3 linked regions of the Bacillus pumilus genome follow. The protein of the gene in region 1 interacts with the protein of each later gene in a pairwise test. Links are inferred from orthologs where the notes say so. Each region holds a gene or a part of one and is shown in the gene's direction. Other genes may lie near its edges.

Region 1 (2,880 bases):
TGGGGTAGCTCTTGTCGATATTGGCGGCGGATCTACAACGATTTCCGTATTTGAAAACGGGCATCTCTATTCTACTCACAGTATCCCTTTGGGCGGAGAGAACATAACAAAAGATTTGTCTATAGGACTTAGAACTTCCACTGAAGAAGCTGAACGAATCAAAAAACAATTTGGGCATGCGTTTTATGATGAGGCATCGACTGAGGAGACATTTGAAGTTTCTGTGATCGGTACCGATCAAAAACAAACGTATACACAAATTGATGCGGCTAACATTATTGAAGCGCGGCTGGAAGAAATCCTGCTCTTTGTGGCAGAGGAATTAAGAAATATGGGTGTCCATGATTTGCCTGGTGGATTCGTTCTAACAGGTGGACAGGCAGCCATTCCAGGTATCCTTTCTCTTGCACAAACAGTCTTGCAAAACAATGTCAGGATTGCAAGTCCGAATTATATCGGGGTGAGAGAGCCTCAATATATGACAGGAGTGGGTCTGATCCATTTTGCTTATCGCAATGCAAAGATTCAGGGCAGACAAGTTGGATTCCAAATGCCAGATGAGGCGTTTCATGAAGTAGGCGCATCCATGGAGCCGGTTTCTTCTGCACCACAAGTGAAAGAAGCGCAGCCAAGACCGAAAGTAAAACAAAAAGCACAACAAGCACAACAAGAGACAAATAAAAAACCGGGCAAAATGAAAAAACTATTTAATATGTTCTGGGAATAGAATTAGATTTTCGACGGATTAGGAGGATTCAGCATGTTGGAGTTTGAAACAAATATAGACGGCCTAGCATCAATTAAAGTAATCGGAGTAGGTGGCGGCGGGAATAACGCTGTCAACCGAATGATTGAAAATGACGTACAAGGTGTCGATTTTATTGCAGTCAATACTGATGCACAGGCGTTAAATCTATCAAAAGCAGAAACTAAAATGCAAATCGGTGCTAAGCTGACAAGAGGGCTTGGAGCAGGTGCGAATCCTGAAGTCGGTAAAAAAGCTGCTGAGGAAAGCAAAGAGCAGATTGAAGAAGTATTAAAAGGCGCAGACATGGTCTTCGTTACAGCTGGTATGGGCGGTGGAACTGGTACGGGTGCTGCACCTGTCATTGCAAAAATCGCAAAAGATTCTGGTGCATTGACAGTTGGAGTTGTGACTCGTCCTTTCACATTTGAAGGAAGAAAGCGTCAGCTTCAAGCAGTTGAAGGAATTGCTTCTATGAAAGAAGCCGTTGACACATTAATCGTGATTCCAAACGATCGCTTGCTTGAAATTGTTGATAAAAACACGCCAATGCTGGAAGCATTCCGCGCGGCAGATAACGTGCTTAGACAAGGTGTTCAAGGGATTTCAGATTTAATTGCAACACCAGGTCTGATTAACCTTGACTTTGCTGACGTGAAAACCATCATGTCCAATAAAGGTTCAGCTCTTATGGGTATTGGTGTCGCAACAGGTGAAAACCGTGCTGCGGAAGCCGCGAAGAAAGCCATTTCCTCACCACTTCTAGAAACAGCAATCGATGGTGCTCAAGGTGTCATCATGAACATTACGGGTGGAACGAACCTAAGTCTTTATGAAGTGCAAGAAGCGGCGGATATTGTGGCTTCTGCATCTGACGAAGATGTAAACATGATTTTCGGGTCTGTCATCAATGATAACTTGAAGGATGAAATTGTGGTGACTGTGATCGCTACTGGATTTATTGAGCAAGAACCAGAAGTGACAAAATCACAAAGAAACCCATTAGGACAAGGATTAAAGCAAAATCAATCCATTCCTCAAAAACGTGAAGTAAAACGTGAGGAACATCAACAGCCATCATCTCAGCCAAGACAAAATACACAATCAAGTGATGATACGCTAGACATTCCAACGTTCTTACGCAACCGCAATAAACGCTAATCGAGTATAGCTTAACCCCTTCCATTGGAAGGGGTTTTTTTATGTCTCAACTTATAAGGGTTTCTAATCAAAAAGTCATAAATACGTGAAAGCTACTTCAATTTCCATATGTAATTTGACTTATGGTGTTTAAGAAAAAAGAATCATTTTTACTCCCTCTTACAAAAAACGACAAAATGATGAACTTTATTTGACTACATTAAATAGAACACCATGAATCTTGTCATGAACAACAGAAGGAAAGGAGTGGGACCTATACTCTGTTTGGACATTTGAGGAGGAGGGATTTGATTGAAATTGAAGTTTCGCAAGACCGCAGGCTATCGTTTGATGAGTCTTTTGGTGATTGGTACTTTAACGATGACAAGCTTTGGGACGGTTCAAGCAACATCGACTTCTACCTCATATCAGGAGGAAGCTGTCTCCTCTAAGACTACAAAAGCAAAGATCTCATCTAGATTAATGAAGCAGTTTCAGCAGGATGATCAGGTGACTTTTTTAATCAAAATGAAAGAGCAAACAAATACGCAAAATGTGGCGAAGGAAGCGGTGATCAAAGCCAAAAAACAGAAATTAACAGCGGCTAAAACGCAATACACAAAAAGATCAGCTGTCGTATCCGAATTAAGAGCAACGTCTGAAAAGACGCAGGAAGCGCTCCTTACGTATTTACAAAAGGAACAAAAGAAAAAGCAAGTGAAGGAGATTCATTCGTACTATATTGTGAATGGTTTAGCGGTGACGGGAACGAAAGAAGTCATGGAAAAGGTGGCTGCCTTCCCAGAAGTAGATCAAGTGTTGCCAAATGAAACCCGTCAAATTCACCGGCCGGTTGATTTGAAGACGAAGCAGAAAAAACAAATGAAAGCAGTAGGTGGAGTCGAGTGGAACATTTCTCAAGTTCATGCTCCAGAAGCGTGGGCTTTAGGTTATGACGGTACTGGTACAGTTGTGGCAAGTATTGATACAGGAGT
Region 2 (3,034 bases), 500 kb from region 1 along the record:
CATCTAGATGAATTTTATACGACCTTTGAATCGATTCGCCATAAGAAATTTGATGGAATGATCATCACCGGCGCACCAATTGAGCATTTAGCTTTTGAAGAAGTATCCTATTGGAAAGAGCTGCAGGACATTTTGGACTGGAGTAAAACGAATGTGACGTCTACTCTTCACATTTGCTGGGGTGCACAGGCAGGCCTATATCACCATTATGGTATTGAGAAAATCAAGCTTGCAGAGAAAAAATTTGGTGTATTTGAGCATCTTGTGAAAGAGAAAAAAGAAAGATTAGTCAGAGGTTTCGATGAAGTATACTATGTCCCACATTCGAGGCATACAGATATTAATACAGAACAATTAAAAAACACGCCGAATTTGAAAGTATTGAGTGTCTCTGAAGAAGCGGGTGTTTGTTTAATTGTTTCAGATGATGATAAACAAGTATTTTTAACTGGACATCCTGAATATGATACGGACACATTGAAGCAGGAATATGAAAGAGATTTGTTGAAGGATGATACAGTCCAAAAACCTGTCCACTATTTTATAGAAGATGGTGACACATTAGTCCCAGTGAATCGATGGAAAGCCCATGCCACTTTACTGTTTATGAACTGGCTCAATTATTATGTTTATCAAGAAACACCATACGTTTGGGAATAAAATAGACTGTAGTCTGATGATAAATGGCCAAAATGTGTTAAAATACAAATGGCTCTGTCTTCCATTATCAATTTAGTCTTGTTGTTTTTTAAAATTAGTTTAATTCTTTCGTAACGAATGATATGCTCTGACTGTTTATATGTTATCTTTATGTATATGTAGACCTATGAGATTAATAGTTTTCGTACGAAGTTTTGTTGTTGTTGATTACATTTGAGGTGAATATTCTTGAATACCAATAAAAAAATATTAATCTTGACCGCAAATTATGGAAATGGACATATGCAGGTGGCTAAAACACTGTATGATGAGTGCAAATCTCAAGGCTTTGAGCATGTTGTAGTTTCTAATTTGTATCAAGAATCAAACCCCATTGTGTCGGAAGTGACTCAATATTTATACTTGAAGAGCTTTTCCATTGGGAAACAATTTTATCGCTTGTTTTATTACGGTGTAGATAAAATTTACAATAAACGCAAATTTAACATTTATTTAAAAATGGGAAATAAGCGTCTTGATGAACTTATCCAATTACACAATCCGGATATGATTATTATTACATTCCCGATGATTGTTGTTCCTGAATACCGGAACAAAACAGGAAAAGTCATCCCGACATTTAATGTCATGACAGATTTCTGTCTTCATAAGATTTGGGTACATGAAAACATCGACCGGTACTATGTTGCAACCGATTATGTGAAACAAAAATTAGTGGAAATCGGCACACATCCAAGCGATGTCAAAGTGACAGGCATTCCTATTAGACCACAATTTGAAGCAGACGTGCCAAAATCGAAGATTTATAAAAAATATGGATTATCATCAAACAAAAAAGTTCTTCTGATTATGGCCGGTGCTCATGGTGTACTGAAAAATGTCAAGGAATTATGTGAAGCATTGCTTCTAGACAGTGAAGTACAAATTGTTGTTGTATGCGGAAAGAACGCAGCGCTGAAACAATCACTAAGCGATCTTGAACAAGCACATCCAGATCAATTGAAGGCGCTTGGATATGTGGAACAAATTGATGAATTGTTCAGAGTAACAGATTGTATGATCACAAAACCAGGTGGCATTACTTTAACAGAAGCAACTGCAATCGGCGTCCCAGTCATTCTTTACAAGCCTGTCCCTGGACAAGAAAAGGAAAATGCTCATTTCTTTGAAGATTATGGGGCAGCCATCGTCATCAACAGACATGAAGACATTTTAGAATCTGTGACCAACTTGCTTCAAGATGAAGAAAAGTTAGAAACCATGAAACAAAACATGAAAAATCTTCACTTAAAGCATTCTTCTCAAACCATTTTGGAAGATATCGTTGAGCAATCAGATATCATCACGAATAACAAAACGTATGCTCGCGCATTATCATAAAAAGGTGTCCGTCATTGACGGACACCTTTTTCTTTATCCTTGATTTCCATTTGTTGTGTACACTTCTTCAAACGGCTGCACGACAACAAAGCCGCTTCCGCTAAATTTCATTTGAATAGACTCTCCGCTTCCTCTGCCAATAAAGGTTTTGAATGAAACATCTGTCACAAATTCAGTTTTTAAATCCCCTGACCATGCAACTGTCGCATTTGGATCTGTATAGACAGAGTCACCCGGCTGAACAATCAATGTGAGCGGCTCATAATGACTCGTAATCGCAGCAAGGCCTGGTCCTTCTAATTTGACATTAAATAATCCGCCTGCAAGCATCCCCGACACTTTTTTCATCAATTTGATATCCCAGCGGACTGAAGGTTCAAATGCGAGCAAATCATTCCCATTCACAAAAATGGATTCCCCTTGAGTTAAACGAAGAATTGAGATTTTTTTGCCTTGATCTGCTACATATAATTTCCCATCACCTGTTGCCTTCATGAGTGAAGTGCCTTCTCCTGACAGCATTTTTTTAAACATCTTTGAGACGCCATGTTCAAACACGCCCTCACGTTCAAACTTGATTTTGCCTCGGTACGAAACCATGGAACCTGTTTTTGCCCAAATGGTATCAGTCAAATTAATTTCTAAAAGTCTTGATGTTTCAAGTTCGAAGACCCCTTCTCCCTTATCTTCCTGCTGCGTATTCTGAACAAATTCTTCGAGTGTATAACGATTCATGATAGCACCTCTTTCTGTATTTTTTTTATATACGGACAAACTGTGCATAAAGTTTCAGAAAATGGGGACGGTTTAGCTATTATTGTTATTTGTCAAAAAAAATCAAACATTCTGCTCAAAATTTGGCTCTCCCGCTTGACGCTTTACTTTTGATGGTGTATAGTGGAACCATCATTTAACAACTGCAAAGTCGTTAGGTGATGAAAATTTTTTTTAGTATGCCAAAAGGTATGCTACAGTACTAGGAGGAAAAAGCAAT
Region 3 (3,031 bases), 1.2 Mb from region 1 along the record:
ACCTCAAGCCCAGTTTTTACTATTAATTGGCCTTTGTATTCCTGTTTCAACTGATCCAATTTCGTTATATACGAGTCAAGTTCTTGGAGCTTCATGGCACTATCCTGCTCTGGTGTTGGATCTTGAAACGATGGAGGCAGAGGGGCATGCTCGGTAAAGGTTATGGAATCAAATCCCTTTTTGATGGCTTTTTCAATATAAGAATGAAAAGAATCAAGCGAGCCGTGAGGGCAAAACGGTGTATGTAGATGTGCATCTTGCTTCAGCATGTCGTCACCTCTTGTCGATATTTTGAAAAACGTCATGTTTATCAGCGAAAATAATGAAAAATCATGACCAAAAATGCTGGTTACATGGTATCATAATATCAATGAAAACGACAGCTTCCGCATACATAAAAGCAGGTCACATGGATACGTGTGATCAAATGATAGAAAGCGCTCAAATACTTTCTTGAAAAACATACATACAACCGTGAATGGATGGTATTGGAAAACATACGATCCTGTTTATAAAAAGACAAATGCAAAGCGGACACGAAAGGGTTCTCAGGTCTACTCGGGACACTTTTACCCTGACATCACTTAGATCACAACAAGGGGGCTCATTATGGAGTTTATCATCGGTTTAATTGTCATTTTGCTTGCTTTGTTTTCAGTCGGTTATTTCCTCAGAAAAAATATATATAAAGAGATTGACCGATTGGAAGCATGGAAAATTGAAATTTTAAACAGATCAATTGTAGAAGAAATTTCAAAAATCAAACACTTAAAAATGACCGGAGAAACAGAGCAATTTTTTGAAAGATGGCGTGCAGAGTGGGACGATATCGTCACAGCCCATCTTCCAAAGGTAGAGGAGCTATTATATGACGCAGAAGAGTATTCTGATAAATATCGATTCTCCAAAGCCAAGCAGGTTCTAACGCATATTGAGGATTTGCTGAGTGCTGCTGATTCGAACATTGAAGACATTTTAAAAGAAATTGCAGACCTTGTCACAAGCGAGGAGCAAAATCGCAAGGACATTGAAAAGGTCAAAGAGCAATATCAAACGGTTCGAAAAAATCTGCTTGCGTACAGCCATTTATATGGCACCCTTTATGACAAAATGGAGCAGGACTTAGATGAGGCCTGGGAAGGGATTAAGCAGTACGAGGAAGAAACAGAAAACGGAAACTACATGAAAGCAAGAAAGATTTTGCTTGAGCAAGACCGCAGACTCGACCAGCTTCAACTATATATCAATGATGTACCAAAGCTTATTGCAGACTGCAAACAAACCGTACCAGGTCAGCTGACGAAGCTGAAAGACGGATATCAAGAAATGTCAGAAAAAGGCTACAAGCTGGAGCACATTCAGATCACGAAAGAGATGGAGACTTTAAACAAACAGCTTGCGAGGGCAGAAAAATTGCTCATTGATGAACTCAATTTAGAAGAGGCATCAAGCATTCTGCAAATGATCGATGATGCGATTGAGACGCTGTATGATCAGCTGGAGGCGGAAGTAGAAGCAGGTCAGGAAATCAAAAGCAGAATGCCTGAGCTCACAGAAGCATTCGAAAAGCTCGAGCAAGATCATACACAAACAAAGGCAGAAACGGCTCTTGTGAAAGAAAGCTACAAGCTGACAGCAGGAGAACTCGATCAACAGAAAGCATTCGAAAAACGTTTAGAAGAAATTGAAAAGCTGATGAAACAAATCCGCGAGAAGCTTGATCGTGATCACGTGGCGTATTCATTATTAATGGATGAAATCAATCAGCTGGACACCTTTATCGAGGATGCAAAAGCATTGCATGACACATTTAAAGGTCATCTCCAATCGTTAAGAAAAGAAGAATTACAGGCGAGAGAAACACTGACTGAGCTTAAAACTATGCTGACAGATACAGTACGCCAGCTGCATAAAAGCAATATTCCAGGTGTACCTGCTGAGATGAAAGAGCGGGCTGAAAAAGCGCAGGAGATGATTCATCAAGTGCACGAGCAGCTGGAAAACCTGCCACTCAACATGCCGGCAGTAAATCAGCAATTAAAAGATGCCTCTGACACAGTCAAAAATGTTGTGGATGAGACAGAAGAAATGCTTGGTAAAGTGGATCAAATTGAACGAATCATTCAATATGGCAATCGTTTTAGAAGTCAAAACCACATTCTTTCAGAACAATTGAAAGAGGCTGAACGAAGATTTTACGCCTATGATTACAACGGATCATTTGATATAGCAGCAGCGGCTGTTGAAAAAGCATCACCCGGAGCTGTTCAAAAGCTGTTAGCTCAGCAAGAAAAAGAGTATCAGCATCAATAAAAAAGCTGAAGTCCTATCAATGGACTTCAGCTCAGCGTGTAGACAAACCCTCGCATTCGTTGTCAGTCCTGCGCGCTGGTGCTCACGAATGTCAAATTCGCTCCGCGCCAGTGCTCGTCCTTCCTAGACTTCAAAGGTTTTCTATCACGCTGAACGAAGACAAAGGGTTAAAATAAAGATCATTTTAACCCTTTGTCAACAATCTAAGCTGAAGTCCTATCAATGGACTTCAGCTTTTTTTATATTATGACGCTTGTTTTTGACGCTCTTCTGAAGCAGAAGAAGTGAAAAGAGAGATTACAAATCCGATCACGATTCCAAGTATTGCAGGGACAATCCAGCCTATGCCAAGGTCATATAAAGGCAGTATTGATTGGAAGACGTCTTTTATTGGATCGATTGGAAGTTTCGCTGCTGCTAAGCCGTCAAATAAGCTAACGCAACCTGTTAAAATTAAAGAGAGAGCATATACAGGTCTTCTATGTCCAAGCCACTTATCAGCAAGTGACAAAACAATGATCACAATCGCTAGCGGATAAATCGCAGTTAAAACTGGTACAGAGAAAGCGATAATATGAGCAAGTCCAAAATTCGAAATGATAAAACTGAATAATGTCACGAGTGTAACGACCATTTTATACGAAAGCTTAGGTAGTAACTTCGAGAAATACTCTCCGCATGATGTAACGAGGCCGATACTTGTTGTTAAACAAGCAAC

The links.
Region 2: the proteins of ftsZ (region 1) and CKW02_RS09985 interact in binary tests that used the Bacillus subtilis proteins (3 or more experiments, as listed by UniProt). The link is inferred for Bacillus pumilus from one-to-one orthologs.
Region 3: the proteins of ftsZ (region 1) and ezrA interact in binary tests that used the Bacillus subtilis proteins (3 or more experiments, as listed by UniProt). The link is inferred for Bacillus pumilus from one-to-one orthologs.

Annotation. Positions count from the first base shown.
Region 1 is NZ_LT906438.1:1,480,046-1,482,925, forward strand. The notes cover bases 32-2,833. They hold ftsZ (cell division protein FtsZ), read left to right. Parts: upstream 32-760; coding sequence 761-1,906; downstream 1,907-2,833. Other genes in these bases: ftsA (cell division protein FtsA), read left to right, coding at 32-727; CKW02_RS07475 (S8 family peptidase), read left to right, coding at 2,198-2,833. In the rest of the region: more of ftsA, read left to right, coding at 1-31; more of CKW02_RS07475, read left to right, coding at 2,834-2,880. UniProt on the Bacillus subtilis protein: Essential cell division protein that forms a contractile ring structure (Z ring) at the future cell division site. The regulation of the ring assembly controls the timing and the location of cell division.
Region 2 is NZ_LT906438.1:1,980,402-1,983,435, forward strand. Bases 9-2,964 are described here. They hold CKW02_RS09985 (diglucosyl diacylglycerol synthase), read left to right. Parts: upstream 9-888; coding sequence 889-2,040; downstream 2,041-2,964. Other genes in these bases: metA (homoserine O-acetyltransferase MetA), read left to right, coding at 9-660; CKW02_RS09990 (AIM24 family protein), read right to left, coding at 2,074-2,775. Outside these bases: more of metA, read left to right, coding at 1-8. UniProt on the Bacillus subtilis protein: Processive glucosyltransferase involved in the biosynthesis of both the bilayer- and non-bilayer-forming membrane glucolipids.
Region 3 is NZ_LT906438.1:2,653,609-2,656,639, reverse strand. What follows is about bases 9-2,961. They hold ezrA (septation ring formation regulator EzrA), read left to right. Parts: upstream 9-609; coding sequence 610-2,313; downstream 2,314-2,961. Other genes in these bases: brnQ (branched-chain amino acid transport system II carrier protein), read right to left, coding at 2,558-2,961; hisJ (histidinol-phosphatase HisJ), read right to left, coding at 9-269. Also shown: more of hisJ, read right to left, coding at 1-8; more of brnQ, read right to left, coding at 2,962-3,031. UniProt on the Bacillus subtilis protein: Negative regulator of FtsZ ring formation; modulates the frequency and position of FtsZ ring formation. Inhibits FtsZ ring formation at polar sites. Interacts either with FtsZ or with one of its binding partners to promote depolymerization.